One region of the Rouxiella sp. S1S-2 genome, then DNA from elsewhere that is predicted to be linked to it. Evidence: predicted binding sites of a transcription regulator. Region 1 holds the regulator's gene; the other holds the start of a gene.

What was found. The regulator sigma-54, encoded in region 1, starts transcription at its own class of promoters, with help from an activator protein. The targets are predictions, from matches to a motif close to GTTGGCACANNTTTCGCTNT.
Region 2: the regulator sigma-54 is predicted to act here: its motif matches at 2,101-2,120, upstream of glnA (glutamate--ammonia ligase).

The regions. Positions count from the first base shown of each region.
Region 1 is NZ_WFKL01000001.1:4,974,623-4,990,711, reverse strand. Features, by position in the region: gene pmbA (metalloprotease PmbA) at 1-262, shown strand, start outside; gene cybC (cytochrome b562) at 454-840, shown strand; gene GA565_RS22820 (PRD domain-containing protein) at 1,124-1,444, shown strand; gene GA565_RS22815 (SFCGS family glycine-rich protein) at 1,523-1,888, shown strand; gene GA565_RS22810 (DUF4312 family protein) at 1,888-2,184, shown strand; gene GA565_RS22805 (DUF4311 domain-containing protein) at 2,264-3,040, shown strand; gene GA565_RS22800 (DUF4310 family protein) at 3,053-3,700, shown strand; gene GA565_RS22795 (amidohydrolase/deacetylase family metallohydrolase) at 3,740-4,879, shown strand; gene GA565_RS22790 (DgaE family pyridoxal phosphate-dependent ammonia lyase) at 4,863-5,981, shown strand; gene GA565_RS22785 (KDGP aldolase family protein) at 5,978-6,718, shown strand; gene GA565_RS22780 (lactonase family protein) at 6,775-7,974, shown strand; gene GA565_RS22775 (transcription antiterminator) at 7,990-9,903, shown strand; gene npr (PTS phosphocarrier protein NPr) at 9,962-10,234, opposite strand; gene rapZ (RNase adapter RapZ) at 10,263-11,117, opposite strand; gene ptsN (PTS IIA-like nitrogen regulatory protein PtsN) at 11,275-11,745, opposite strand; gene hpf (ribosome hibernation promoting factor) at 11,827-12,114, opposite strand; gene rpoN (RNA polymerase factor sigma-54) at 12,138-13,571, opposite strand; gene lptB (LPS export ABC transporter ATP-binding protein) at 13,618-14,343, opposite strand; gene lptA (lipopolysaccharide ABC transporter substrate-binding protein LptA) at 14,350-14,901, opposite strand; gene lptC (LPS export ABC transporter periplasmic protein LptC) at 14,870-15,451, opposite strand; gene kdsC (3-deoxy-manno-octulosonate-8-phosphatase KdsC) at 15,448-16,014, opposite strand; gene kdsD (arabinose-5-phosphate isomerase KdsD) at 16,088-16,089, opposite strand, start outside.
Region 2 is NZ_WFKL01000001.1:185,574-201,662, forward strand. Features, by position in the region: gene typA (ribosome-dependent GTPase TypA) at 1-1,820, opposite strand, end outside; gene glnA (glutamate--ammonia ligase) at 2,255-3,664, shown strand; gene glnL (nitrogen regulation protein NR(II)) at 3,902-4,951, shown strand; gene glnG (nitrogen regulation protein NR(I)) at 4,959-6,371, shown strand; gene GA565_RS00890 (CitMHS family transporter) at 6,830-8,119, shown strand; gene GA565_RS00895 (TerC family protein) at 8,128-8,814, shown strand; gene GA565_RS00900 (heme-binding protein) at 8,914-9,384, opposite strand; gene GA565_RS00905 (heme-binding protein) at 9,508-9,984, opposite strand; gene GA565_RS00910 (DoxX family protein) at 10,061-10,489, opposite strand; gene GA565_RS00915 (LysR family transcriptional regulator) at 10,829-11,719, opposite strand; gene GA565_RS00920 (hydroxyacid dehydrogenase) at 11,814-12,794, shown strand; gene GA565_RS00925 (RraA family protein) at 12,798-13,490, shown strand; gene GA565_RS00930 (L-dopachrome tautomerase-related protein) at 13,509-14,642, shown strand; gene hemN (oxygen-independent coproporphyrinogen III oxidase) at 14,716-16,089, opposite strand.

The sequences.
Region 1 (16,089 bases):
GCGTAAGTTGGGCAAAGGCCTGCTGGTGACTGAGTTGATGGGTCAGGCAGTGAGCGGCATCACCGGCGATTACTCGCGCGGTGCGGCCGGTTTCTGGGTCGAAAACGGTGAAATTCAGTATCCGGTTAGCGAAATAACCATCGCCGGGAACTTAAAAGATATGCTGCGCAACATGGTCAGTATTGGCAGCGACATTGAAACGCGCAGCAATATTCAGTGTGGCTCCATTATCCTGCCAGAGATGAAAATCGCCGGCGAATAAAATGTAACATCTTCTATAACAGCGACGGGCCCGCCGTCGCTGCCTTTCTGCTGCTCAGCCCCCTGTCACTTAACATTCTTTACAAAAAAGGGGTGCCAATTGCCTGGTGTTGCACTTATGTTAATGGCAGCAATAGTCCCACAAACAATGTCGTTATTTCTAATAAATCAAAAAATAAATGGAAGGTGAGCATGCGTAAACATGTTATTGCATTAGCGACGGTTGCCCTGCTGGGCTGGAGTATCCAGTCAATGGCGGCCGATTTAGAAACAGATATGGACACGATTGCCGATAACTACGGCAAGATTTTGAAAACTGACAGCAAGGCAGACTTCCTGGCTGGCTTGGAAAAAATGAAGGCAGCGGCGCAGGATGCTAAAAAATCCAAACCGCCTAAATTTGACTCCAAGCCAGATAATAGCCCTGAGATTCAGGACTATCACAAAGGTCTAGATACGCTGATTGGTCAGATCGATAAAGCCTCTGAGTTGGCAAAAGCCGATAAACTGGCCGATGCGAAGAAAGAGGCCGAAGGTTTTAAAGAAACTCGCAACGAAAATCATAAGAAATTTAAATAGTCCCCGTTCCTAGACCCTTCTCCGCCAAAAATGAGCGGGGAAGGGGCATTGACCTCTGCGCATTTCCCAGTCATTTCCACTGCTAAATCTTAATCGACCCGCGGTATGTGCCTTCTAATTGCATTTTTGAGAAATGGATCTGCTCAGTGCTCGCCATTTCCAGTTTGAACTGGAAAAAAACCGTCTACACACTAATTCGTCATGCGAGTAGGGTAAGAACAGATGAAAGTGGTTGCCAGTAAATAATGGGATCGCATCTGTAAAAGGGGCAGAGCAGATTGTTATGAAGAATGCACTTGAATTAAAAGATGCGCCAGAAAGAACCGAACAGTTATTGGCTGATATTCAAAAGATGTTGAACGCTGAAAATATATTTACCAACGACGTTCAGCAACAGATGTTAACTTCTCACGTTAAAGCCATGGTGTTGCGCTCTATTACCGGCGAGCCATTGCCGGAAGTTGAAAAAGAACTGTTTGATGAAATATCGGCAGAGTCGATGACAATGGCGGAAAAGGTTGTCGATATGCTGGGTAATTTGCCGATTGAGGAAGCCTATTTACTCTCGGTACATTTCGAAGTGGCGAAAGATAATAACCACTAATCGTGAAGATTTTAAAATCTATTTATTCATAACGTCGTATTTTTAACGTCATAAACAACTTATCTGGAGAGTTTAAATATGGGACAAGTCATCGTAGTTATCGGCGACCGCTTAGGTAAAGGCCAGAAAGTTGCAGCAGGCGTAGAAGCAGCGGGTGGTAAAGCCATTGTTATTCCTGGCGTTGCGGCCGACATGAAACTGGGCGACGTGATGAATGCGGAAGGTGCAACCTTTGGTATCTCCTTCTGCGGCAGCGGCGGTGCAGGTGCAATCACTGCCCAGAATAAATACAAATACAAAGCTAAACACGGTATGCGTTCTGTTGATGAAGGCGTAACGGCAATTAATGAAGGTTGTAAAGTACTGGGTTTTGGTTTTATGGACAAAGAAGAATTGGGTCAAAAATTGGTTGAAACTTATATCAAGAAAAATGGCCAGCCGTAATGAAGCAAAATTTAACTACCACGGTCAAGGTTGAGGGAAAAGGCGAGACAAAAGCTGCGGCTTTTTCCTCGGCGCTTAGCCAGGTCCAAAGAACCGTTCTTAAATCTACTGATAATATTTTGCTGCGCATTGAACCGCAGGACGTCAAGGTCATTACAGCAGAAGAGAAGGTTACCAGAGAGAAATTTTTGTTCTTCTTTCTGGCCAGGGAAAGGAAGAGTTATTACGTCGCGTTAGACATCACCGTCAATATGACCGTGATTAATACCGAACAGGTCATATTCACCAAGAAATAAATATTCGCCACAGGGAGAGCTGTCGCCGCAGGGTGCGCAGCTTTTCTTGCCGAGTATATAAAATCACAAGGATAACCTGATGTTTTTAATTATCTTATTCAAGTCGCTTATTATCGGCGGATTGGTGGGCGTTGGCGTAGGTGCAGGTGCTGCACGTATGTTCCACGCACCCACCGTACAGGGGATGGGGGCTTTTCGTACGCTGGGCGAGCTGAATTCTTGCGAAGGGGATCCGGCTTCACACTTCTCTTTCGGACTGGGCTTTTTCTTCAACGCCTGGGCGTCATCCGTGGCGGCAGGCTCCTTCACTCAGGACGTCGACCACCGCATTATTCCTAACTGGGCCGCTGCCGTGTTGATGATGAAAAATCGCAACGTGGCTGAAACCCTGCATGACCCGCGTAAGATGGCGATTGCTGGCGGCATCATCGGCATGATTGTCGTTGCCTTCCTGAACACGACGGCTTCTGCGGTTCCGCCTGCTCTACAGGTCACGGCAATCAAAGTGCTGGTACCTGCTGCCAACATGCTGGTCAACACGGTGATGCCGGTCATCTTCTGGCTGGCGGCGATTGATGCAGGCCGTCGTTCAGGCTTCTGGGGTACCATTTTTGGTGGTCTGGCGCAGATGATTATGGGCAACGCCGTACCGGGTCTGGTGCTGGGTATTCTGATCGGCAAAGGCGTTGAAGAGGGCGGCTGGAACCACGTCACTAAAGTGATGATGGGCGCGATTATTGCTCTGTTCGTGCTGAGCGGCTTCTTCCGTGGGTTCGACGTGAAACTGTTGCAGTCTTTCATGCTTGACGTCCCAACGTGGCTGAACGGCATCCATAACTCACTCAGTGGCAAATAAGGGGACATGAAAATGGAAGAACAAGCCAAAAGTGGTTTCTGGTACGCCGAATGGTCGTTCCCGATCTTTGTCGGATTACTCTCTGCCGGTGTGTTTGCCGGTACGCACATGTACTACTTGTACGGCATTGGTGCATTCAACGAAGTGGCATTTGTTTCGATGCTGCGTTCGGGGATGGACACTGGCGTTTATGGCGCAGTAGCTGCCTTCGGTGCCAGCTTCCTGTTTGCGCGCATCATTGAAGGTTCACTGGTCGGTATTCTTGATATCGGTGGCGCCATTCAGACCGGTATTGGCCTCGGCGTACCTGCGCTGCTGCTTGGTGCGGGCATCGTTTTCCCGGTCGCTAACTTCGCGGCCTCCCTGGTGACGGGCTTGGTCTTAGGGTTGGCGGTAGGTTACATCATTGTTCTGGCTCGTAAATTTACCATCAATCAGGGTAACTCTACCTACGGTGCCGACGTCATGATGGGCGCGGGTAACGCGACAGGCCGCTTCCTTGGACCTTTGATTATTCTTTCTGCCATGGCGGCATCTATTCCGATTGGTCTGGGTTCGTTGCTTGGCGCGCTGGTGTTTTACATCTGGAAAAAACCGCTGACCGGTGGCGCTATTCTTGGCGCGATGATCCTCGGTGCTATCTTCCCGATTTCGCTATAACAGATTGTTATTGATAGAGAGTTTAAGGAGACATGTCGTATGTATGATTTGATCCTCAGACAGGCAAAAAATGCAGACGGCAGCCTGACTGATATCGCCATTCTGGACGGCAAGCTGGCCGCAGTAGGTCAGCTTGCCGCAGAGGCGACCGCCACCCGAACGCTTGATCTCAAGGGCCAATATTGGGTCAGCGCAGGCTGGATCGACTCTCACGTTCACTGCTATGCAAAATCACCAATCTATTACGACGAGCCTGACCTGGTGGGCGTTGGCAGCGGGGTGACGACGGTCATTGACGCTGGCAGCACCGGCGCCAATGACGTCGATGATTTCTATCAAATCACCCGTGATGCCAAAACCAACGTCTTCGCTTTTTTGAACATTGCCCGCACCGGTATCGTGACGCAAAACGAACTGGCGGACATGAGTCAGATAGATAAAGTCGGCGTGCGTCAGGCGATGGCGAATAATCCTGACTTTATCATCGGTCTTAAAGCGCGCATGAGCAGCAGCGTGGTCGGTAAAAACGGCATCACACCGCTGTTTATTGCCAAAGAGATGCAGCAGGAAAACGGCGGTCTGCCGCTGATGGTGCACATTGGTAATAATCCACCCAATCTCGATGAAATTGCCGACGTGCTCGAGTCCGGCGACATTATCACCCACTGCTATAACGGCAAACCTAACCGCATCCTAACCCCTGAAGGGCAGCTGCGTGAGGCAATAAAACGCGCGCTCGAGCGCGGTGTGCTGCTTGACGTTGGGCACGGCTCGGCCAGCTTTAGCTTCGCCGTGGCTGAAATCGCGATTAAACAGGGCATCATTCCGCACACCATCAGCTCCGATATTTATTGCCGCAATCGGCTGGCTGGACCGGTGCACAGCCTGGCGACGGTGATGTCCAAATTCTTTAGCGTGGGCCTTTCGCTGCCTCAGGTAATCGACTGCGTCACGCGTCACGCCGCCGATGCGCTGCGCTTGCCGGCCAAAGGTCGTCTTGACGTGGGCTGTGATGCCGATTTAACCCTGTTTGATATTGAGCATGTGCCGCAGGTATTTATCGATTCGGAAGGTCTGACGGTCGAGGGTGACCGCATTCTGGTGCCGCTGGCGGCAATCGTTGCCGGTGAGCTGCTATTAACAGATGAAGGGAAGTCAAAAAATGTCTTCAATCTATGAAAAGTACGATTTAAAACAAGTCATTAACGCTTCAGGCCGCATGACTATTTTGGGTGTGTCTACCCCGCGCGCCGACGTGGCTGAGGTGGTCAATACGGGTTTAAACCATTTCTTCGAGATGAAGGATTTGGTGAATAAAACCGGTGCCTATATCGCCAAACTGCTCAACGTTGAAAGTTCGGTTGTAGTTTCCTGCGCCTCGGCCGGTATCGCCCAGTCAGTCGCCGCTGTGATCGTTAAAGACGATGCCTGGCTGCTTGAAAATCTGCACGCCGAACCCTTGACTGTGCCAAACGAAATTGTTCTGCCGAAAGGCCACAACGTTAACTTTGGTGCGCCGGTCGCCACCATGGTGACGATGGGCGGCGGCAAAGTGAGAGAGGCGGGCTATGCCAACGAATGTTCGGCCGCACAGCTGGCCGCAGCCATCACTCCGCGTACCGCAGCCATTATGTATATCAAGTCACACCATTCGGTGCAGAAAAGTATTTTATCGGTTGCCGAAGCCGCCGACGTGGCGCGCGAGCACAATATCCCGCTGATCGTGGATGCCGCAGCGGAAGAGGACTTGACCTGTTATTACGAAATGGGCGCTGACCTGGTGATTTACAGCGGTGCCAAGGCGATTGAAGGCCCGACCAGCGGACTGGTGCTGGGCAAAAAACAGTACGTTGAGTGGGTGAAATTGCAGTCTGGCGGCATCGGTCGTGCCATGAAAGTGGGCAAAGAGGGCATCCTCGGTCTGACTCAGGCGATTGAAAGCTATATTACCCAGCCCAAAACAACCGGTCAGGAAATGGTCGACAAGATGACACCGTTTATCAGCAGCCTTAACGCATTGAACGGCGTATCGGCGCAGGTGGTTTGGGACAGCGCAGGTCGCGACATCGCCCGTACTGAAATCACCTTTGACGAGGCGGTGCTTGGTTGGAAAACCAAAGCTATCGTCGATGCGATGAAAACCGGTGAAATTGCGATCTACTTCCGTGGCTATCGGGCCAACGAAGGAAAAATTGACGTCGACGTGCGCAGCGTAACCCCCTCACAGCTGGTCACTGTTGCCCAGTGTTTCAAGGTTCTGTTTAGCGGAGAGAAAGCATGAAGCTGACCCCGAATTTTTATCGCGACCGTGTCTGCCTTAACGTATTGGCCGGTTCTAAAGACAATGCCCGCGACATTTACGAGGCCGCAGAAGGCCACGTGCTGGTCGGCGTGTTGTCAAAAAATTATGCCGATGTGGCAAGCGCCGTCGCCGACATGAAAGAGTACGCCGCGCTAATTGAAAATGCGCTTTCCGTGGGCTTGGGGGCGGGCGATCCGCGCCAGTCGTTGATGGTGAGTCAGATTTCTCAGCAGGTTCAGCCGCAACATGTAAACCAGGTTTTCACCGGCGTAGGCACCAGTCGTGCACTGCTGGGTCAGAACGAGAGCGTGGTCAATGGCCTGATTTCTCCGACCGGTAAAGTCGGCTTCGTCAAAATATCTACCGGTCCGCTCAGCTCGAACGCTAACGACGGCATAGTGCCGGTCGACACGGCAATCGCCCTGCTGAAAGACATGGGTGGCAGCTCAGTGAAATATTTCCCAATGGGCGGTCTGAAAACGCGTGAGGAGTTTGCCTTCGTGGCCCGCGCCTGTGCCGAACAGGACTTCTGGCTCGAACCCACCGGCGGCATCGATTTAGAAAACTTCGACGCGATAATGGAAATTGCCCTTGAAGCTGGCGTCAGCAAAATCATTCCGCACATCTATAGCTCTATTATCGACAGCGCCAGCGGCAATACGCGTCCTGAGGATGTGAGAACGCTGCTGGCCAGCGTTAAGCGCCTGATCGGTTAATCTGCACTTTCAGGTTGTAAGTAGTTGTTATTTCCATTAAAAGCATAAGAGGAACTATGAGAAACTGGCTACGTATTTCAGGTTTAACCTCAGCGCTGATGGCAGTTTCTGCCATGCCGCTGTATGCAGCAGAGAAGGCAATGACAACCGAGACAGCACATTACGCTTACGTAGGTACTTACAACCCGAACGGTGAAGGAGTTTATCGCTTTAAGGTAGACGCCAAATCCGGAGCCCTCAGTGACAAAGTTCTGGTCAGCAAATTGCCAAACCAGGCGCAGATGGTGGTGGGCCATGGGGGTAAAACGCTGTACATCGGCAGTGAGGTAGATAATTACAACGGCGGCAAGCACGGCTCTGTGGCCGCTTACCATATCAATCCCGAAGACGGCAGCCTGAGTCTGATTAATCAGGTGGACTCTCAGGGGGCGGGGCCGGTGTATCTATCGTTAACGCCGAGTGGCGATCGCCTGCTGGTGGCCAACTATATCAGCGGTATTGTGGCAGCGTTTCCGATAGACGGCAGTGGCAAGCTGGGAGACGCCAGCTCGGTGCATCAGGACGAAGGTCCTGCGGGTGCGGGTAAGCCTGCCGCCGCAGCTGAGGGTAGCTTTGCCATCAGTGACCACAATGGCCCGCATGCGCACATGATTGCCACCGATCCCAGCGGTAAGTATGTATTCTCGACTGACCTCGGGCTGGACCGTATTTATCAGTGGAAGCTGAACCCGTCCAATGGCCAGCTTGAGGCCAACGCTCCGGCGTTTATCAATGCCTCATCCGCCGGTGCTGGGCCGCGTCATTTTGTGTTTCATCCCAACGGTGACGTGGTATTCCTGGTCAATGAGGAAGCTTCAGTGCTGACCAGCTATCATTTTGACAAGGCAACGGGCACCTTAACGCAGTTGCACAGCCTTTCAACGCTTCCACCGAATTTCAAAGGCACTAATTTTGCCGCCGGTATTGTGTTGAGTAAAGATGGCAAGCACTTGTACGTTGCCAACCGTTTACACAACAGCATTGCGCAGATTACTGTCACCGGCAGCGGCGAAATGCGCTGGGCAGATGAGTTCTGGACGCGTGGCGATTATCCACGCACGCTGACCTTGTCAGCTGACGGCAAATTTGTTTATGCCCTGAATCAGCGCAGTGACAATATTACTCGCTTCAAGGTTGAGAGTGGCAGCGGAAAATTAATTTTTGTAGACGACTATACTGCGGTTGGCAGCCCGTCGCAGATGGTGATGGTGCCCTGAAAACAGAAGGTTTACGTGAGATTTCCTTACCAACGATTGGCAGTACTGTTTGATGCATTACAGACGGAAACGTTGCCGCAGGATGAGCTGGCAAAGCGTCTGGAAGTCTCCACGCGCACGGTGCGTGCCGATATTACTGCGCTCAATGAAATTATGCAGCAGTACGGCGCGTGCTTTGTACACAACCGCGGCAGCGGTTATCAGCTGAAAGTTGAAGATGCTGCCCTGTTTTCTATTCTGCAACAGCCCGGTAAATCGACCAACCCCACGCCGCGCAGTGCGGCAGAGCGGGTTAATCGACTGCTGATCCGTTTTTTGACCTCATCATTTTCATTAAAGCTGGAAGACCTGGCCGACGAATGGTTCGTCAGCCGGGGTACACTGCAAAATGATATGCCGGAGGTGCGTGAGCATCTGGCCCGCTATCATTTAAATATTGAGACTAAGCCGCGCTATGGTATGAAGCTATTCGGCTCTGAGCTGGCGATCCGCGCCTGCCTTACCGACCTGCTGTTTCAGCTAAACAATGACGATCAAATCAGCTCCTTTCTTAAAGCCGAGAGCCTCGAGTCCGAGGCTCTACTGCCGTTGACCGATTTTATGCACCAGCTGTTGACGCAGTCGTCGATTCAACTGACCGATGAAGGTGAGCAGTATCTGATCCTTTACTGCGCGGTGGCCGTGAAGCGCATCGCCGGCGGTTATCCGTTGACCGACTTTGACGCCGAAGAGGAAGAACCGGCGGTTAAGCAAATTTCGGTAAAACTGGCCGCCGAACTTAAAAGAATGGTCGGCAAAGAGATCCCTGCCGCCGAAGAGGCCTATCTGCGGGTAAATATTGCCGTGCGGCGGGTGCAGAGCATTTTACCTACCGACATTAATGCCGATGACGAGGAATCGCTGGTCGATTACATTCTGTCGTACATCAATGCCCACTATAATTATGATTTGCAAGGCGATAAACAGCTTCGCTCGGACCTGCTGACGCATATCAAGGCCATGATCACTCGGGTTAAATATCAGATTAATATTCCTAACCCGCTGCTTAATAATATTAAGCAGCACTATCCGATGGCCTATGATGTGACGCTGGCGGCGGTATCAAGCTGGGGGAAATACACTCCATATAGTCTGAGTGAAAATGAAATCGGCTTCTTGGTGTTGCACATTGGCGTTGGGCTAGAGCGGCACTACAACATTGGCTACCAACGCCATCCGCAGGCGATGCTGGTGTGCGACACCGGTAATTCCACCATTCGTATGATCCAGGCACAGATTAGCCGGAAGTTTCCACAAATTGTTATTACTCAAATAATCTCACTGCGCGATTATGAAAAGCTTCAGCACATTGATGAAGATTTTATTATCGCCAATGCCCGCGTAACCGAGCGCAATAAGCCGGTGGTGGTGCTTTCGCCTTTTCCTACCGAATATCAGATGGAACAGCTCGGTAAGCTGGTGCTAGTGGATCGCACGCGCCCGTATATGCTCGAGAAATTCTTCGATCAACGCCATTTTATGCGCCTTGATGAGCCGATGACGCAGGCGCAGCTTTTCCGCAAGATTTGCTCTCAGCTTGAGGAAGAGGGCTATGTCGATGAAGAGTTTTATCCGTCGGTGGTCGAGCGTGAAGAAATTGTGTCGACCATGCTCGGCGAAGGTATCGCGCTGCCGCACTCATTGGGCCTGCTGGCGAAAAAAACCGTGGTGATCACCGTGCTTTCCCCACAGGGCATTAAATGGGGTGAGGGCGAAACGGCACACGTTATTTTCCTGCTGGCGATCAGCAAGGCGGACTACGAGGAGGCGATGGCCATCTATGACCTGTTTGTCACCTTCGTGCGTGAGAGGTCAATGAGCCGACTGTTAAGCAGTCAAGACTTTGACAGTTTCAAGGCAATTGCCATTGACTGTTTGAGCAGAATTTAAAACGGTGAAAGGAACGGCAGGGCAGTAATGGCTGCCCTGTGAGACGAATCAGAGAAAATCAGTCTTCGTCAAAACCTGAATTAATCAGGTTAAGTACGGCAGCCAGCGCTTCGGCCTCGTCGGGACCGGTGGCTTCGATTTCTATTTCCTGACCTTTAGGAGAATCGAGCATCAGCAGGGCGATAACGCTGCTGGCTTCAGCTTCAATTCCCGCGTCGTTACGCAGCATCACTTCCGACTCAAAACTTTGCACCAGCTCAAACAGTTTCATTGCCGGACGAGCGTGCATGCCGAGCCTGTTTTTTATCTCAACTTTTTGTTTTATCGACATAGCTTTTTACCGTCATCAAGAGTAACCGTCATGATTTGCGTTTTTCTAACGTACGGTGGCGTGACTGTACGTTTTTTCCACGAGAGCGGAAGTAATCGGCGAGCTCTTCGGCGACGTAAACCGAGCGGTGCTTCCCGCCAGTACACCCGATAGCTACAGTCAGATAACTGCGATTGTTGGTTTCCAGCATCGGTAACCACTGTTCGAGATAGCTGCGTGTCTGGTAAATAAAGTTATGAACTTCTGTATGGCGGTCAAGGAAGGCGGCAACGGGTTTATCCAGGCCGGTCATCGGGCGAAGCTTCGGATCCCAGTGTGGGTTAGGCAAGAAACGCACGTCAAACACGTAGTCGGCGTCAATAGGAATGCCGTGTTTGAATCCGAAAGACTCAAACACCATGGTCAGTTCACGCTCGCGTTTGCCCAGCAGGCGGGTACGCAGCATTTCAGCCAGTTCGTGCACCGACATCTCTGAGGTGTCGATAATCAGGTCTGCGCTGGAGCGCAAAGGCTCAAGCAGCTCGGCCTCTTGATCGATGGCGCTTTCGAGAGACAGATTTTTGCTGGAAAGAGGGTGTAAACGCCGCGTGTCGCTATAGCGACGGATAAGCGTGTTGCGATCGGCATCCAGAAACAGCAACTGGGGTGAGAAGCTGTCTGGCAGCTGAGTCATGGCATGTTCGTAAACTTCAGGCGTTTCTGGCATGTTGCGCACGTCAATACTTACTGCCGCTGAGGTATTACGCTGTGCCAGCTCCTGTGCGAGCTGGGGGAGCAGTACCACCGGCAGGTTATCAACGCAGTAAAAGCCCATATCCTCAAGCGCACGCAGGGCTACGGACTTTCCAGAACCAGAACGGCCGCTGACAATCATCAGCACCATCATTTATCTCCCTAAAATACCCCATGTTTTCCTAACTGCAGGTGCGTTACCTTCCTCGGTCACTTACGTAGGTAAGCGCCCAGCTATTCACCTGGTCGTTGCCTTGCTGCAGCTAGATGTTTATAGGGTATTGACTTAAAAGAGTAATTTTCGCGATTTACTCGTCTTCGGTAATAATCTGGAACAGTTCCTCGTCACTTTGCGCACTGCGCAGGCGACGGCATACCGCTTTATCGGCGAGCTTTTTGGCCACCAATGAGAGGGTATGTAAATGGGTTTTACATTGATCGGCTGGAACCAGCAAGGCAAAAAGCAGGTCAACCGGCTGATTGTCAACCGCATCGAAAGCAATCGGCTGTTCAAGCTGAATGAACACCCCTACGGCTCGCAGCGTGTCTTCTTCAAGTTTTCCATGAGGGATAGCAATCCCAGCACCAATCCCGGTACTGCCCATGCGTTCGCGGGTAAGAATGGCATCAAAAATCACCTGCGGTGCGAGGTTCAGCTGTTTAGCCGCCAGTTCGCTGATGATTTCAAGTGCGCGTTTTTTACTGGCGCAGTGAACGTTGCTTTTCGTGCATTCGGCATTTAATACCGAGGTCAGCTGCAGTGCTGTATCGTTGATCATCTCATTTTCGCTTAGTCTCATCCCCTAAATACCAATCGGCTCGCAACCCTGAGAGTAACGAGCCGATAGTTGCCTATGGGATCAGTGCTGTTTCAGTTTGTCTTTATGCTTATTAAGCTGCCGGGCCAGTTTATCAACCAGGCCATCGATAGCGGCATACATATCCTGATGTTCCGAGGTGGCATGCAACTCGCCCCCGTTCACGTGCAGCGTAGCTTCCGCCACTTTCTGCACTCTCTCGACACTCAATATTACGTAAACCTGGTTAATTCGGTCAAAGTATTGCTCAAGTTTGGCAAACTTTGTATTCACAAATTCGCGCAAAGGCTCGGTGATATCTACGTGATGTCCGGTAATATTGAGTTGCATAATGTCTTCCTTCTCGGTTGAGGTCAAACCAACTGTTTGCGCTGGTTTGAGGGCGGGATTGACAAAGACTCTCGGTATTTCGCTACAGTGCGTCGTGCCACCATAATGCCTTGATCCGATAGCATAGTGGCTAACTTGCTGTCGCTCAGAGGTTTGACGGGGTTTTCCGCCGCTATTAATTTCCTGACCAGTGCGCGGATAGCCGTGGATGAAGCTTCACCGCCGGTATCCGTACTCACGTGACTGGAGAAGAAATATTTAAGCTCGAAAATCCCTCGTGGACTGTGCAAAAATTTCTGCGTGGTCACGCGGGAGATGGTCGATTCGTGCATGTCCACGGCGCTGGCAATATCTGCCAACACCATAGGTTTCATAAATTCTTCACCAAAGTCAAAGAATGCCTGCTGCTGCTCAACAATACAACGTGTGACCTTCAATAACGTGTCATTGCGGCTCTCAAGGCTTTTTATCAGCCATTTGGCCTCTTGAAGATTACTGCGAATAAATTGCCCGTCGCTGTCGTTACGCACCGAATTACCCATCGCAGCATACTGCTGATTGATCTTCAGGCGCGGAATGCTGTCGGAATTTAGCTCTACGGTCCAGATTTTACCCACTTTACGTACCAGCACATCAGGAATGACGTACTCGGACTCACCGGTGTTGATCGACTGCCCGGGTCTAGGGTCCAGAGACTGGATAAACATCATCGCACACTTGAGTGTATCCTCTTTTAGACGCGTTGAACGCATCAGCGCACGAAAATCGTGATTCGCGAGCAAGTCCAGATGCTCGCTGACGATCAGCCGTGCTTCCGTTAAGTGCGGCGTATCAGAGGCATATTGAGAGAGCTGTATCAGCAGACAGTCGCGCAGGTCTTTCGCCGCCACGCCGACGGGGTCGAAACGTTGAACGCGTTTGAGCACGGCTTCAACTTCGTCCATGCTGACTTCTTCATCGCCAATGCTTTCAAGAATATCGTCGAGCGAGATGGTCAGATAACCGGTGTCATCTACGGCGTCGACAATGGAGGTGGCAATCGCGCGGTCAGTGTCGGTGAACGGGGTAAGTTCAACCTGCCACATCAGGTAATCCTGCAGGGTCTGAGTCGTTTCACCCTGATACACCGGCAGCTCATCGTCACTGTAGTCGTTACCGGTGCCTGACGGCGTGCCTGCGGTATAGATTTCATCCCAGGTTGCGTCGAGCGGCAGCTCCTCGGGCATGTCTTTTTGCTCGAGGGCTTCGCGGGTATCCAGGGCTTCACTTTCGGTTGTTTCTTTCGCGTCTATTTCATCGTGCAGGTCGGATTGTTCCAACAGCGGGTTGCTTTCCAGCGCCAATTGTATTTCTTGCTGGAGTTCAAGCGTGGACAGCTGCAACAGGCGGATTGCCTGCTGTAGCTGGGGTGTCATTGCCAATTGTTGGCTGAGCCTGAGTTGCAAACCTTGCTTCATATCTTGGTTCTATTTCCGTAACAACAAATAAAATAAAGCGTGCCAATTACAGACGGAAAGCTTCGCCCAGATAAACGCGTTTGACCTGTTCATCCTGCAGTATTTCTGCTGGCGTACCGTGGGCAATCAAGCGCCCCTGGCTGACGATGTAAGCGCGTTCACATACGTCCAGCGTTTCACGCACGTTGTGGTCGGTTATCAGCACGCCGAGTCCGCTGTCGCGCAGGTGTTCGATGATTTTCTTGATGTCGATGACTGAAATGGGGTCAACGCCGGCAAACGGCTCATCGAGCAGAATGAATTTCGGATTGGCGGCCAGCGCACGGGCAATTTCCACGCGACGACGTTCACCGCCGGAGAGTGACTGTCCGAGGTTATCGCGCAGGTGCGAAATATGGAACTCTTCCATCAACTCGTTGGCGCGGGCAATACGCTGATCTTTATTAAGATCGTCGCGAATTTCGAGCACGGCCATCAGATTATTGAAAACGCTCAGGCGGCGGAAGATAGACGCTTCCTGAGGCAGATAGCCTATCCCACGGCGCGCGCGGGTGTGTAACGGCAGTAGGCTGATATCTTCATCATCAACCACAATTCGTCCTGCATCGCGCTGAACTATGCCGACCACCATGTAAAAGGTGGTGGTTTTACCCGCGCCGTTTGGCCCCAATAAGCCGACGATTTCACCTGACTTGACTGACAGACTCACGTCTTCAACGACTTTACGGCCTTTGTAGGCTTTAGCCAGGTTTTCTGCGATTAATGTAGCCATAAGTTATCAGTTACTCTTTTTCTGACCTGCTGCAGCAGGGGTCTTTTGCTGTAGCTGAGAAGGAACCAGCACGGTGGTCACACGTTTGCCCTTGTCGCTGAAGGCCTGCATCTGCTGCTGTTGCACCAGATAGGTAATGCGATCGCCCTGCACGTTGCTGTCGAGCTGCTCAAGGTAGGCATCGCCGGTCAGCGTAATTAAGTCTTTGTCGACTTCATAGCGTACTTTCAATGCGTGGCCTTTAATAGGCTTGCCGTTATCCTGCATCTGGAAAAAGGTTACAGGATTACCGAAACCTTCCACCACTTCTTTACCCGATTGCCCGTTGGGGCGAACGATGGTCGCGCGGTCGGCATGAACAAGAATACTGCCCTGTTTCACCACAACGTTTCCGGTCAGGGTTACGGTGTTGCTATTGATATCAACCGCTTGATTGTCAGAGGTGATCGTCATTGGTTGAGAGGTGTCAGTTTTCAATGCCAGCGCCGGAATACTTACCGCTAACAGCGAGGTCGTGATCAATAGGTTACGGATTTTGTTTTTGGTTTTGAATTTCATAATTTGTATTTACCTTTTCGATCAGCTGTGCGGTTTTATTTCTCAAGTTACCACGCATTTTCATGCCGTTAGAGGTAAAACCGGTACCATAAATAAAGACTTCGTCGTCTGACGCTACGTCCTGTGTGACCAGGTTAACCTGGGCATTGTCTGTTTTTATTCTTTGCAACTGTGACGTTGCCGGCGTCAGGCTATCAACCTGCACATGACCATAAAGATACAGCATTTTATCATTGGTCAGCTTGGCGCGATCGGCTCGAAGGGTCCAGGTCGCGACGGCATTCTGGTCATACATGGTCACCACTGGATTTGTGAACCAAGTTAACAAGTCAGTGGTGTAATATTTGACCTCGTCAGAGACCAACCGGTAGTTTAGCTTGCCTGTGGGGTCATAAACTACGGTTACCGTATGCTGGCTCTGATACGTAGGATCCTGATTATTAACGGCAACCTCAGGCGTCTTGTCGGTGCTATCCGACAACGTCCAGCCCACAAGCACCAGTACCAGTAGGCCCAGTGCCAGGGTTATCCAACGCTTTATTTTGCTCATATCGACAGCCCTTTGGCGTCCTCCAGCTTGCCCTGCGCCAGTAAAATCAGGTCGCATAATTCGCGTACTGCGCCACGTCCACCTGCTATGCGCGTCACATAATGCGCCTTGGGTAGCAAAATAGGGTGTGCATCGTTTACCGCGACCGAGAGTCCTACTTTCTCCATGACTGGCCAGTCTATCAAGTCATCACCGATATAGGCGACCTGCTCGGGTTGCAGTGACAGTGTATCTAACAGTTCGCGGAAGGCCAAAAGCTTATCTGACTGGCCCTGATAAAGATGGCGAATGCCCAGAGTTTTGGCACGATCTTCCAATAATTTGGCCTTGCGCCCGGTAATAATCGCGACGTCGATATCGGAGGTAATCAGGCAGCGGATGCCATAACCGTCCCGAACGTTAAAGCTTTTCAACTCTTCGCCGTTATTTCCCATGAAAATCAAGCCATCAGACATGACGCCGTCAACGTCGCAAATCAGCAGGCGGACAGCTTTGGCTCGTTCAAGCACTTCTGCGCTAACGGGACCATAACAGGTATCCACATTGGCTGCGCTATTACTCATTCGGGCAATTCCTTAATGTTTTATCGCCATTTAAACTTTTACTCACGCAGCGCGTTTACCCGTTAAACAAGGTTC
Region 2 (16,089 bases), 4.8 Mb from region 1:
CCTTCTTTAGGACCACGGCTAGCACGTTTACGGTCGTTCTCGGTCAGGTGACGTTTACGGATACGCACAGACAGAGGCGTTACTTCTACCAATTCGTCATCATCCAGGAACTCGATCGCTTGTTCCAGAGACATTTTGATAGCAGGAACCAACGTGGTTGCTTCATCAGTACCTGAAGCACGCATGTTGGTCAATTTCTTACCGGTCAAGCAGTTAACCGTCAGGTCGTTAGAACGTGAGTGAATACCGATAACCTGGCCTTCATACACTTCTGCACCGTGACCCAGGAACAACTTGCCGCGATCTTGCAGACCGAACAGAGCAAACGCAACCGCTTTACCCTGGCCGTTAGAGATAAGCACGCCGTTCTGACGCTGGCCGATTTCGCCTGGACGAACGTCGTCGTAGTGGCTGAAAGTGGAGTAAAGCAGACCAGTACCAGAAGTCATGGTCATGAATTCGGTACGGAAACCGATCAGGCCACGAGCCGGGATCAGGTAATCGAGACGAATACGACCTTTGCCGTCAGGGATCATGTCCTTAACGTCGCCTTTACGCTCACCCATGGCTTGCATGACTGAACCCTGGTTTTGTTCTTCGATATCCAAAGTCACGTTTTCGAACGGCTCTTGCATGCGGCCATCGATTTTACGGTTGATAACTTTAGGACGAGAAACGGCCAGTTCGAAACCTTCACGACGCATGTTTTCGATCAGAACCGACAGGTGAAGTTCACCACGGCCTGAAACGCGGAATGCGTCGGAGTCTTCGGTTTCTTCAACACGCAGTGCCACGTTGTGCACCAGCTCTTTGTTCAGACGGTCAAGAATCTGACGTGAAGTCACATACTTACCTTCTTTACCACAGAACGGAGAGGTGTTTACGTTGAAGTACATGGTAACGGTTGGTTCATCAACGCTCAGTGCTGGCAGCGCTTCAACATTCTGTGGATCACAGATGGTGTCAGAGATGTTCAACTCGCCCAGACCGGTAATAGCAATGATATCGCCCGCTTCAGCGGTAGCAGCTTCGATACGCTCCAGGCCCATGTGGGTCAGAACTTTACCGACTTTACCGTTGCGAGTTTTGCCTTCGCTATCGATAATCGTAACCTGCTGGTTAACTTTAGCTACGCCGCGTTTGATACGGCCAATGCCGATAACGCCAACATAGTTGTTATAGTCCAGCTGGGAGATTTGCATCTGCAGTGGGCCATTGCTGTCAACCTGTGGAGCAGAGACGTGGTCAACAATTGCCTGGTACAGCGGGGTCATGTCTTCGGCCATGTCGTTATGGTCGGTACCCGCGATACCCAGCAGTGCTGATGCATAGATGATTGGGAAATCAAGCTGCTCGTCGGTCGCATCAAGGTTTACGAACAGGTCAAATACCTGATCTACAACCCAGTCAGGACGCGCGCCAGGACGGTCAACCTTGTTGATTACCACGATCGGCTTCAGACCATTAGCAAATGCTTTTTTGGTCACGAAACGGGTTTGCGGCATAGGGCCATCCATTGCATCCACAACCAGCAGCACCGAGTCAACCATTGACATCACACGCTCTACCTCACCGCCGAAGTCGGCGTGTCCTGGGGTATCCACGATGTTGATGCGGTAGTCTTTCCAATTAATGGCGGTGTTTTTTGCGAGGATGGTAATCCCACGCTCTTTCTCCAAATCGTTGGAGTCCATTACGCGTTCGGTGGCTTCTACACGTTCTCCGAAGGTACCGGATTGTTGTAGCAGCTTATCAACCAAGGTAGTTTTACCATGGTCAACGTGGGCAATAATGGCGATGTTACGCAAATTTTCGATCACAGCTTTGCCTCAGGCATTTAGAAATATAGAAATAGCGCGCTATTGTACACGTATTAGGCTAGGTTCTAAACAAGTTCACAAGATTCTCTTCGAAACAAGTTCTGTCTGGTCATTTTACGATCCCTTTCACGGTGCAAATCTCACCTTGACCCAATTTGGTGCACCATTTTGGTTCACCACCCCGGCAACATTGACCCAAAATGGTGCATAATTTCCGTTATGGTGCATACTCAATAACGGTAAAGGCCGCGTCAAATGGCCTTTGCTCCTTTTTCACAAAGTTGGCACAGATTTCGCAATCAACTATTCAGGGTGAAAAGAGTCTTATCAGAGGAAGTAAAAAAGCTGTTTAGGCCACACGCCATTTTCAACAATGTTTGATTATTCGTTTCGTTCCACGACGATGACATAATGAGAAATTCGGGAGAACTAGTATGTCCGCTGAACACGTTTTTGCGATTATCAAGGAAAATGAAGTTAAATTCATCGACCTTCGCTTCACCGACACCAAGGGTAAAGAACAGCACGTTACCATCCCATCTCACCAGGTAAGCCCTGACTTCTTCGAAGATGGTAAAATGTTCGATGGTTCATCCATCGGCGGCTGGAAAACAATCAACGACTCAGACATGGTTCTGATGCCAGACCCAAGCACTGCGGTTCTTGACCCGTTCTTTGAAGAGTCAACCTTGATTATCCGTTGTGATATCGTGGAACCAAACACGCTGCAAGGTTATGACCGTGACCCACGTTCAACGGCAAAACGTGCTGAAGACTTCTTGAAATCTTCAGGCATCGCGGACACCGTTCTGTTCGGACCAGAGCCAGAATTCTTCCTGTTTGATGACGTTCGCTTCGGCAGCAGCATCTCGGGTTCACACGTTGCTATCGATGATATCGAAGGCGCATGGAACTCCAGCACCAAATACGAAGGCGGCAACAAAGGCCACCGTCCAGCGGTTAAAGGCGGTTACTTCCCGGTTCCTCCGGTCGACTCCGCTCAGGACCTGCGTTCTACCATGTGTTTGACCATGGAAGAAATGGGCCTGGTTGTTGAAGCTCACCACCATGAAGTGGCGACCGCTGGCCAGAACGAAGTGGCAACCCGCTTCAACACCCTGACCAAAAAAGCTGACGAAATCCAAATCTACAAATACGTGGTGCACAACGTGGCTCACGCATTTGGCAAAACTGCGACCTTTATGCCAAAACCAATGTTTGGCGATAACGGTTCAGGCATGCACTGCCACATGTCTCTGTCCAAAGACGGTAACAACCTGTTCTCTGGCGACAAATACGGCGGCCTGTCTGAAACTGCGCTGTACTACATCGGGGGTATCATCAAGCACGCTAAAGCAATCAATGCGTACGCTAACCCAACGACCAACTCATACAAGCGTCTGGTCCCAGGCTACGAAGCCCCAGTTATGCTGGCTTACTCAGCGCGTAACCGTTCTGCTTCTATCCGTATTCCACACGTTTCTAGCCCTAAAGCGATGCGTATCGAAGCGCGCTTCCCTGATCCAGCGGCTAACCCATACCTGGCGTTTGCTGCACTGCTGATGGCTGGCCTTGATGGCATCATCAACAAAATCCATCCTGGCGATGCAATGGACAAAGACCTGTACCACCTGCCACCAGAAGAAGCGGCAGAGATCCCACAGGTTGCTGGCTCCCTGGAAGAAGCGTTGAACTGCCTGGATGCAGACCGTGAGTTCCTGACCCGCGGTGGCGTGTTCTCTGACGACGCGATCGATGCTTACATCGCACTGCGTACTGAAGAAAACGACCGCATTCGCATGACGCCACACCCAGTAGAGTTCGAACTGTACTACAGCGTCTAATAAATGCCGTAGCGCAGGGGAGCGGATGGGTTCGCTCCCCGAGCTTTACATACTGCACCGCTGTGCTTAGCAGTGGTGCAGAGCAAAAAATATCTCGATATTTTTGTTGCCGTGGAAACGTTAGCCCATCTCCGGATGGGCTTTTTTCTCCACGCGACTTTCCTGTGTGACACCACTGACCCGACTGTTTGGCGGGTAGCGGTTTAAATGCACCAATCAGGTGCGGGAGACTGCTGTATGGCAACTGGCAAGCTGCCCGATGCTGGGCAGATCCTTAATTCTCTTATCAACAGCGTTCTGCTGTTGGACGACGACTTGGCCGTGCATTACGCCAATCCGGCGGCTCAGCAATTATTAGCGCAGAGTTCACGTAAGCTTTTCGGGACACCGTTACCCGATCTGGTGGGCTACTTTTCGCTCAACATTGAGCTTATGCGTGAAAGTATTGAGGCTGGGCAAGGGTTTACCGACAGCGAAGTCACCCTGGTGGTAGATGGTCGGGCGCACATTATGTCGCTGACCGCACAGGCTTTGCCGGAAGGTTTTATTCTGATTGAGCTAGCGCCGATGGATAACCAGCGCCGCCTGAGTCAGGAACAGCTTCAGCACGCGCAGCAGGTAGCCGCAAGGGATCTTATTCGCGGGCTGGCACACGAAATTAAAAACCCGCTGGGTGGATTACGGGGTGCGGCGCAGCTGCTGTCGAAAGCGCTGCCCGATCCCTCCCTGCTGGAATATACCAAAGTCATTATCGAGCAGGCCGACCGATTGCGAAATCTGGTTGACCGTTTGTTGGGCCCTCAGCGTCCGAGCCAGCATATTACGCAAAGCATCCATCAGGTTGCGGAGCGCGTTTGCCAACTGGTCTCAATGGAAAAGCCTGATAACGTCCAGCTGGTCCGTGATTACGATCCAAGCCTGCCGGAACTGGCTCACGACCCGGATCAAATAGAGCAGATTCTGCTTAATATTACCCGGAATGCCTTGCAGGCATTGGGAGAAGAAGGCGGCACTATTACGTTAAGAACGCGTACCGCTTTCCAAATTACTCTGCACGGTGTGCGCTATCGCCTGGTGGCCCGCATTGATATTGAAGATGACGGTCCCGGCGTTCCTGCGCATCTGCAGGATACACTTTTTTACCCTATGGTCAGTGGCCGCGAGGGAGGTACAGGTCTGGGCCTGTCCATCGCGCGCAGTTTGATTGATCAGCATTCGGGTAAAGTTGAATTTAACAGTTGGCCAGGACATACCGAATTCTCGGTGTTCCTGCCCATTCGCCAGTGAGGTTCTTATGCAACGAGGGATAGTCTGGATCGTCGATGACGATAGCTCCATCCGCTGGGTACTTGAACGCGCGCTCACTGGGGCGGGTTTAAACTGCACCACGTTCGACAGCGGCAATGAAGTATTGGAAGCCATTGCGACTCAAACCCCTGACGTTTTGTTATCAGATATTCGCATGCCCGGTATGGATGGGCTGGCGCTGTTAAAACAAATAAAACAACGTCACCCGATGCTTCCGGTCATCATAATGACCGCGCATTCGGACTTGGACGCGGCGGTCAGTGCCTATCAACAGGGTGCATTTGACTACTTGCCGAAGCCTTTTGATATCGATGAAGCCGTTGCCTTGGTTGAACGCGCGATCAGCCACTATCAGGAGCAACAGCAGCCGGCACGCAGTCAACCGGCCAGCGGGCCGACGGCCGATATCATCGGTGAAGCACCGGCCATGCAGGACGTCTTTCGCATCATTGGCCGTCTCTCTCGCTCCTCGATAAGCGTGCTGATCAATGGCGAATCGGGAACCGGTAAAGAGTTGGTGGCGCACGCACTGCATCGCCACAGCCCGCGAGCCAAGGCGCCTTTTATCGCGCTGAACATGGCGGCAATTCCCAAGGACTTGATTGAGTCCGAACTCTTTGGTCATGAGAAAGGCGCTTTTACCGGCGCCAATCAGATTCGCCAGGGACGTTTTGAGCAGGCCGATAATGGCACCCTTTTCCTGGATGAAATCGGTGATATGCCGATGGACGTACAGACCCGTTTGCTGCGCGTATTGGCCGACGGCCAGTTCTATCGGGTGGGGGGCTATGCACCGGTAAAAGTGGACGTCCGTATTATTGCCGCTACGCACCAGAACCTGGAGCTGCGCGTTCAGGAAGGCAAATTTCGCGAGGATTTATTCCACCGCCTGAATGTGATCCGCGTGCATCTGCCGCCGCTGCGCGAGCGTCGTGAAGACATCCCACGTCTGGCGCGCTACTTCCTGCAGGTTGCCGCCAAAGAGCTGGGCGTTGAGGCCAAAAATCTGCATCCGGAAACGGAAACTGCGCTGACTCGCCTACCTTGGCAGGGCAACGTGCGCCAGCTCGAAAACACCTGTCGCTGGCTGACGGTGATGGCGGCGGGACAGGAAGTGCTGATTCAGGACCTGCCTCCCGAGCTGTTTGAAAGCAGTGCCCCGGAGACCGGTGGGCAAAGCCTGCCAGACAGCTGGGCAACGCTGCTGGCACAGTGGGCAGACCGCGCGCTGCGTTCCGGTCATCAAAACCTGCTTTCTGAAGCACAGCCTGAAATGGAGCGCACACTGCTGACGACCGCACTGCGCCACACCCAGGGCCACAAACAGGAAGCCGCTCGGCTACTGGGCTGGGGTCGTAACACCCTCACGCGCAAGCTAAAAGAGTTAGGTATGGAATAAGCCGGGCACGATAAAAGTGTGATCCGGAGTCGTATGAAACAGTCCTGGCCGTTAACGCCAGGGCTTTTTTTTGCCTTTAAGGCACTAACACCGCCTTGCTCATAGTTGAATTGTTTGTTCTTGCTCACAAAGTCACAACGCTTTTTCCCCCTCTCAGTTCAGCAACACTCCCACTATTTCGCCTCAAAATTGCTGAAACTGCGGATGCGAATTTTATTAAAAGTCCCTATTATCAAGGCCGGTAGATAATTTCGAACCCCTTGGTACATTTATAGTTTAATTTATCAACATATTTTGAAGTACTTATCATTCCCGCGAGGAATCTATTCATAAAACCAGATGCCATTTTTAACCCTCTGTTACTGACATAATTCATAAAAATAACCCAAAAGAAACAAACAGCTAACAGCTGTTCGAACAAAATACTTTTTATCTTCCCCCTACAGAGGAATGAAGCGATGCTGGTGACCCTGAGTGTATTGATGCTCATTTTCTTTATCTTTTGCCTGATGACCAAGCGGCTGTCGGCGCTAACAGCCCTAATCATAATTCCCACCGTGTTTGCCCTGATCGGCGGGTTTTATGCCCACATCGGCAAATACATGATGGACGGCATCAGGACCGTTGCGCCTAACGGGGTGATGATTATCTTTGCCATGCTCTATTTCATGGTGATGACTGAAGCCGGCATGTTCGACCCACTGGTTAAGCGAGTTATCAAAGCGGTAAAAGGTGACCCGGTTAAAATTTTCCTCGGCACCGTGCTGCTGGCGTTCCTCGTTGCGCTGGACGGCGATGGGGCCACCATCTACATCATCGTGCTTTCAGCTTTTCTACCGATTTACAAACGTCTTGGCCTCTCGCTGCCAATGGTGTGCTGTCTTCTGCTGCAGGTTTCAGGGCTGGGCAATATGGTGCCGTGGGGCGGCCCTACGGCGCGGGCCGCCACTTCTATGCACGTCGATATTGGCGCGATGTTTGTGCCGATGATCCCGGCGCTGTTAGCCAGCGCGGCGTGGACTTTTGTGCTGGCCTACCTTTTTGGTCGCCAAGAGCGCGCGCGTTTAGGACCCGACCTAAACATTCATTTTGAAAATGCGATTGAGGAGCAACACCGCTGCCGTGGACCAAAAACTTTCTACTTTAATTGGACTTTAACCATTTTGTTGATAATTGGTTTATGTATTGAGGTGTTGCCGCTAAGCTATCTGTTCATGATTGCCGCCTGTCTGGCGCTTATCGTTAATTTTCCGGACCTGTCGGCACAGAAAGATCAGTTGGAGCAACACGCGCCACCGATCCTCGCCGTTTCCAGCCTAATCTTCGCGGCCGGAGTCTTTACCGGCGTATTTACCGGAACCGGCATGGTGAACGCGGTAGGCAGTGCCCTGCTGAACATTATTCCGGACGCGTTAGGCCCTTACATGGCGGTAGTGACGGCGCTGCTGAGCATTCCGATGACTTGGCTGGTCTCAAACGATGTGTTCTATTTTGGCGTTTTGCCTGTGCTGGCAGATACTGCCAAACATCACGGCATCAGCGGTATTGAGATGGCGCGCGCCGCATTAATGGGGCAACCGGTACATATTCTGAGCCCGCTGGTTGCGTCAACCTATTTGGTGGTCAGTATGCTGAAGCTGGATTATTCAGAGAATCAGTACTTCACCTTTAAATGGTCTCTGCTAAGCAGCCTGATTTTGATTGTTGTTTCGCTGCTTACCGGGATTTTTCCTTTTTACGCTGCATAGAGTGTTTTATGACTTGGTTATTTGATCAATGGGACTTCATCGCCATCCTGCTACAAATCATCGTAATCGACCTGCTGTTGGGCGGTGATAACGCGGTGGTTATTGCTATGGCATGCCGGAAATTACCACCGCACCAGCGCAACAAGGCGATCGTGATTGGAACCGCCGGTGCGATTATTGCGCGCGTGGTCTTATTGATAGTGGCGGTCAAGCTGCTGGACTTGCCTTATCTGAAGCTAGTGGGCGGCGTTTTACTGCTGTGGATTGGTATCAAGCTGGTCGCTAACGAAGACGAAGAGAGCGATATAAAAAGCGGCACCAGCCTGTGGAAAACGGCGATGACCATCGTGGTGGCCGACGTGGTGATGTCACTGGACAACGTGCTGGCCGTGGCGGCAGCGGGCAAGGGCAACTATGTGCTGGTGGCGCTTGGGGTGGTAATAAGCATCCCTATCATCATTGCCGGCAGTAAGCTGGTGCTGGCAATGATCAACCGTTTTCCGTTTATTATCATGCTGGGGGGTGCCCTGATTGGCTGGATTGCTGGCAGTATGTTTGTCACCGATCCCGCGATTGCGCATTTGAATTTTGCCGCCATTAATCATTTGCCAACCATTGCCGGTGTTGTTGGCGCACTGGTTGTTCTGGCAATTGGCGTAGGTAAAAGCAAACTGGCCGTGAAAAACGGCCACTGACGCTTTTATCGATAGATGTTCTTTAACGTTAAAACCCCAGGGACTTAATCCTCTGGGGTTTTTAATTGGCGGTAGACACAACTTATTGATGATTGTTAATCACTTTAAGCTATCGGCTGCGGTCTGAGCGATCGTGATTTCATCCGGATTGGCAGAACCACTCACACCCACTGAGCCAATCACGCTGTCGTTATAAACAACGGGATTTCCGCCGCCCAAAGGCACCATGCCCGGCAGGGTAGCAATCGCAGGCTCTGTTCCATTGGCGCGTCCCATGTATTTATCGGTCGGCGTGCGGTAAAGCGCCGCCGCACGTGCCTTGAGAATTGACGAGTCAATGCAGCCTACCGGCGCGGTATCCATACGTTTGAACGCCAGCAGTTGCCCTGATTGATCCAGCACCGCGATACAGACGTTGGCATTTAACCTGCCTGCTTTATCAACCGCTACGGCGATGAGTTTATCAGCGTCGCTGCTGGTTAAAATGGCCTGCGTTGTGGTGGCATTTGCCGAGAAAGCATTCAGGCTACTTATAGAACACAGTGCAGCCAGCAGGAGTAATTTCTTCATGTAAGGTCCCTTTAAAAGTGGTAATGAGTCATAGAGAATAAGGTTATAGTTAAGTAACATTGCCCTTAAATAATGGTCGTTCACAAAATGTGAACGACACAGCTATAAAACTTTTTATTATTTTTATTGAAGTGCCGCCAATGCTGCTTTGGCTGCTTCGTTATCAACATTGCCGTCTGGCGTACTCACGCCAATCGCACCGACCGTTTGACCGGCTAATTTGATAGGAATTCCACCGGCGAAAGGTAAAATACGCGGATTACCTAATATATTTAAATTACCCTGAGAAACCTTTTGCTGATAAGTTTCCGTCGGCTGGTCAAAATAAGCGGATGTTTTAGCTTTTTCCGGTGCCAGTGCAATATTAGCGGGAGTAGCCCCGTCAAGGCGGTCAAAAGTAATAAGTTGGCCAGCGGCGTCAACAACAGCCACGGCACCGCCAATGTGGTGCGACTTAATGGTATCTTCCGCTTTTTTCAATAATACGTTTGCCATATCGCGGGTTAATACGGGAACGCGGGTAATTCCATCGTCCGACGCCTGAGTAGCAAAACTGACTAACAGCCCGGATACCAATAACGCATAGCTGAATTTCTTCATCGTAACTCTCTCTTTATTTAATGCATGATGCAGGTCCGAGAAACGTAACCCGCCTTTACAGATTCTGTTTAGATTTCTACCCCGCGCTGTTGCCTATACGGTTGGTTTTATTGAACCTAAATCGGGTGCTTATCCAGTAATCAACACTCCAGTGGCCCGGACCGTTGATAACCAGCAGGATAAACCCTGCAGCACAGGAGGCATTTTTCAACCACACAATAAGGTGTGGCAGGGTAAAGCCCTGATAAAAAAGAAAGCCGGCAATAATGGAAAAGGCGGCCATAAAAACGGAGGTAAAACGGGTCAGAAATCCGCAGGCAATGGCAATGCTGCCACCCACTTCAAGCAAAATAACTAACGGTAGAAAGAGAGCGGGCACGCCGTTCTGTGCCATAGTCGACACGTTTTCCGAGTATTGGAATATCTTTTCCGTGCCTGAAGTGAAAAATAATCCTACGGCGAGAATGCGCGCGATCACACAGGAAAAAGCCGTTAACTTATTCATATTTAATTTCGCTAGAGTTAATGTTTAAAGAAAGAGCCCCGGGTTTTTCATTGAAGGAATTCATTCACCGCAATAATAAACACGACAAAATATAGTAGCATGGGAAAAACATGTATCACCGTGAGTTAATAATTGCGGTTATTTTTAACATGCACCGAGATTTAAAAAAAGACTCAGCGAGTTATGGTTACTGATATCATTAGTTATATATCACCACGCGGGATTAATTCAAACTTGGAATAATCAGATATTCTTAAGCCAATAAACGACAGTGAATATTTCACTGCAGCTTATTAACTTAAAGACCCTTCATTTGCTGGGGTTGATTGCAGGCTGTAACTATTGATAGTCCCATATTTTTTCGGCAATCTTCACAAATTGGCGCGCCACCGGCGATAGCTCACTCCAGGAATGAAACTGTAGACCAAAGGTACGTGGCATAACCAGCAAAGGCATCGGGATTTCGACCAGCGGAATGGCATGTTGGATCTCTTCCAATGCGCGACGAGAAATAAAACTCAGCAAGTTGGTTTCGACAATCACTGAGTGAAGCGTGGCTATCGAATTTGCCTCGATCTGAATTCGCGGCGGCGGATATCCTCCCGCACGAAGGCGGTGTTCAAGCCATTGACGGGTCGCCACTTTCCTGGATGGCAGCAGCCAATTGTACTGGTCCAACTGCTCGGAAGTTGGATGAATGCCGGCCAGAGGATGATCTTTACTGGCCACCAGCACGACCGGATCGTCTAGCAAGGGTCGAGAGATAAACTCGCTGCTGGTCTCGGGTAGAAAGCCCAGAATAATGTCCAGCTGCTTTTCCCGCAGCGTGTTTTGCAGCAGGTCGTTCATGCCAACTTTAACGTCCAAACGTACGCTGGGCGCCTCTGCCAGCAGGCGTTTAGCCAGCTGTGGCAGCATGAACTCCGCCGCCGTGGCCGCCGCGCCGAGGCGAATGTATCCCGCAGTCCCTTCAGCCAACGCGCTCATGTCGCGATGGGTCACTTCCATGTCCTGCACAATTTTTTGAGCTCGCTCACAAAGTAGCAAGCCAGCTTCAGTCAAACGGATCCCTCGGCCGACCTTTAAAATCAGTCGAGTGGCGTAGATTTTCTCCAGCCTTTGAATGCATTTTGTAAGTGCGGGTTGAGTGATACCAAGGGTTATCGCGGCGCGTCCAAGATGCCCTGTGTCCTGAATAGCCAGGAAATAGCGCAGGTATTTCAGTTCCATTCCATTCCTCATAGGAATCAATAAATAAAATTCAGGCGTTATTATTTATCGTTTAACAGTGCCAATATTAATAAAAATAGCACTGGAGCAACGTATGACCTATAAGTTTTTAATGACCGCACAGGCCCTCGGCGCCGCTGGCCGCAAGGTATTGGCGGATGCGGGCTGCGAGGTTGATTACCTGCAAAACGCCGACGACGGCGGTGAAGTTGAGCATTTGATGTCAACCCGTGCTTATGACGCCGTTATCTCTCGCACCGTCACACTTTCTGCCGCAGCGATTAATGCCTGCCCTTCGTTGAAAATTATCTGCAAACACGGCGTAGGCGTGACCAACATTGACGTCGCGGCCGCTACCGCCCGCGCTATTCCCGTCCTGACGACGCCTGCAACCAATGCGCAGTCCGTTGCCGAACTGGCTATCGGCCTGATGTTGAGTGCCGCACGACAGCTGCCATTCTTTCAGCAGGAAATTGCTGAAGGCCGTTGGACCCGCAGCAGCCAAGGGATTGAGCTATTCGGCAAAACGTTGGGCCTGGTAGGCTATGGCGAAATTGGCCGCCGCGTCGCCCACGTCGCCAAGGCCATCGGCATGCGCACCGCCTTCTTTGACCCCGCAATCCCACCGGGCAGTGACACCACCGACGCGGTGCAGTACTCCTCTTTGCAAGAGCTGCTGCAAAACAGCAACGTGCTGAGTCTGCACTGCCCGGTTAATAAGGCGACCCGCCTGATGCTCAATGCCGATACGCTGGCACAGTTGCCCGACCGCGCCATCGTTATCAATACCTCGCGCGGTGAACTGATCGACGAGCCCGCGCTGGCACAGGCGCTCACCGACGGCAAGCTGGCCGCTGCCGGTTTGGACACGGTGGCCGTTGAACCACTGCCGCTTGACCACCCTTTCCGCCCGTTCAGCAATATCGTTATGACGCCGCACATCGGCGGCACAACCCCCGAAGCACTGGATGCTGTGGCGCGTTCTGCCGCGCAGCAATGTCTGGATTTCTTGCAACAGCGGCGGATCAATGTTCGCGCCTGTGTAAATCCTGAAGCTCTGAATAAAGGAGAGTAAAGAATGACTTCTCGCAGTGAATGGCCAGCCGGCTACTTTATCGGTCAACGCGACCTGGTGCCTGACTCTGCCACCATTGAGGCCTTCCGCCGCCTGCCCGTTCCGAACATCGGCGACTCAATGGGCCGTAGCGTCGGCGCTATCGGGCTACATCCGTACCACGCCGACAACCGTGTCGTGCTGTGCGGTCCAGCCCTCACGGTAAAGGTCCGTCCTGGTGACAACCTGATGATTCATAAAGCCATCGAGATGGCGCAGCCGGGCGATGTGATTGTGGTTGACGGCGCCGGTGACCTCACGCAGGCGCTCATCGGCGGACTGATGCGCACCTCGGCCTTGACCAAAAAGATTGCCGGCTTCGTGATTGATGGTGCAATCCGTGACCTGAACGAATGGGCGGAAGGTGGCATCGCGGTATACGCACGCGGTAACACGCTGCGCGGCCCCAGCAAAGAGGGTCCGGGCCAGGTCAACGTGCCTATTTCCTGCGCCGGTCTGCTGGTTAATCCCGGCGACCTGATCGTGGCCGACGTAGACGGCGTCATTGCCATCCCTTACGACGAGTTGCAGGACCTGCTGCCGAAGGTGCAAAAACACGCCCAGCGTGAAGAGCAAATTCGCGTCAACAATGCCTCCGGCACCACTGACCCTGAGCGTTTCAACAGTCTGTTGCGCGCAAAAGGCTGCCCCGTTTAATTTCCAAAAGGAGTTGGCATGAAACACGTGATAAAAACGCTAAGTTTGACGATTGGCCTGTTACTGGCAGGCGGACTGCAGGCAGAAGATAAAATTCCGCCGACGCTGCCGACGCAGCAAGACGCACGTTTACAGCAAGCAGCCACCTCGCCGCACGTCTGGAATGGCGTAACGGTCACCAAAGAGGGCCGAGTCTTCGCCTCTTTTACGCAATCTGAAGGACCGGGACTGGAACTGGGTGAAGTGGGCGAGAATGGCAAAATAACGCCTTATCCGGATGCTGAATGGAACCAGTGGAAATCGTCTGACCCCGAACACCATTTCCTGCACGTCAACGCGCTGCGTATTGGGCCTGATGGCTATCTTTGGGCGGTAGACGCCGGTAATACCGGGATTGGGACCGGCGCGAAGTCGGTGAACGGTGGCGCCAAGCTGGTAAAAATTGACCTCGCCAGCAACAAAGTCATTAAAACCTACCTTATCAAACCGCCAGTGCTTAAACCGGCCAGCTATATTGATGACGTGCGTTTCAACGGACATTTCGCCTACATGACCGATCCGGGTGCCGTTGGCCTGGTGGTATTGAATCTGCAAACCGGCACAGCGCACCGCGTACTCGACGACCAACCGCTGTCTATTGACCACGCGCCAATCTATGCCGACGGTAAGAAACTTATTCTGCCAAACGGCCAGGAAAAGCGAGTAGGGCTAGATCAGCTGGAAGTCTCTCCAGATGGCAAATGGCTGTATTATCAGGCGATCCCCGGGCCAATGGCGCGTATCGAAACGCGCTATCTTGATGATGCCTCACTGCCCGTTGATGAAGTAAACAAACATGCTCACAAGTTTGTCGATACCTGGAGCACCGGCGGTACCGCTATCGACAGTGAAGGCAACATTTATGCCTCTGATATCAACACTCGCGCCATCAAACGTATCACCCCTGAGGGTAAAGTCTCGACGGTTGTTTCCGACCCGCGTTTGGTGTGGATTGATGCCATGTGGGTAAGTCATGGCGCGCTATGGATGCCCTCGGGGCAGATAAATCGCACACCGGCGACGACCGGCGGAAAAGCGTCAACGGTCGAGTACCCGGTCAAAATTTACAAACTGCCACTGCCTATCAAGCCGTCACCGCGAGACCATTCATAAACTATAAATAAAGTCGTGCCTGCGCTTTTGTGCGCGGGCACATTCAATAAATTAGAAACAAATCAGGAAAAAATCAGATAACGCGGGAAAACTGACGCTGGCGAAGCTGCTGGCGGAGGTAAATATCAAAACACATGCAGATATTGCGAATAAGCAGTCGGCCCCGTGCAGTCACCACAATCCGGTCAGCTTCCATTACGGCTAATCCGTCTTCTATTAGCGGTTCCAGCAGTCGCAAATCTTCGGCAAAATAGTCCTGGAAAACGATCCCGTATTGATGTTCAACGGTGGAGAAATTCAGCTCAAAGTGGCATATCAAGGCTTTTATCACGTCGCGGCGCAGGCAGTCGTCACGGGTCATTGCCAGACCGCGCCAAAGCGCATGCCCACGCTGCTCGACCTGCGCATAATAGGTTTTCAGATCTTTTTCATTTTGCGCGTAGGTATCACCGATCATACTAATGGCCGACACGCCAAGCCCCAGCAAATCGCTGTCGCCTTGGGTAGTGTAGCCCTGAAAATTGCGGTGCAGCTCGCCTTTCCTTTGTGCGACGGCCAGCTCGTCCTGTGGGCGGGCAAAGTGGTCCATGCCAATAAACTGATAGCCCGCCTCGGTCAGCGAAGTAATACTCTGCTGCAAGATTTTCAGTTTGTCTTCCGCACTCGGCAAGTCGTGGTCTTTAATTTTACGTTGAGCGGCAAACAGCGTCGGCATGTGGGCGTAATTGAACACGCTCAGCCTGTCGGGATTTAACAAAGCAACGCGCTGTAGCGTAAGCGCGAAACTTTCTGGCGTTTGCTTGGGCAACCCGTAGATCAAATCGATATTGGTGGAACTGAAACCCAGAGCCTTGGCACGTGCCATCAGCGCAAAGATGAAATCCTCATCTTGCACCCTATTAACCCGCCGCTGGACCTCTTTATTAAAATCCTGAACGCCCATGCTTAAACGGGTAAAACCCTCATGGCGTAAATGATCCAGTACATCCAGCTCGATTTCTCTGGGATCAAGTTCCAGCGACATTTCGGCGCCGGGTAAAAAATCGAAGTGTTGTCGCAACAGGCCAACCAGACGCGTGATTTGCGATTTGTTCAGATAGGTCGGCGTTCCCCCTCCCCAGTGCAGCTGACTCACTTTGCGGTTTTTAAACAGCGATGCGCGCTGAACAATCTCTTTTTCCAGCACGTCTAAATACTCTTCGGCCTTGTGCTGCTGACGGGTTACCAGCTTATTGCAGCCACAGAAATAGCAAAGCCGGTGGCAAAAAGGGATGTGTACATAAAGAGAGAGATGACGCTCAGGAAAACGCGAGGTGGCCTGTTCAAACGTATCGTTACGATACTCAGGACTGAACTCCAACGCAGTGGGATAAGAAGTATAACGAGGTCCAGAATAGTTATATTTCTTAATCAGCGCCATATCCCACTCAATGACCTGTGCTGGCAT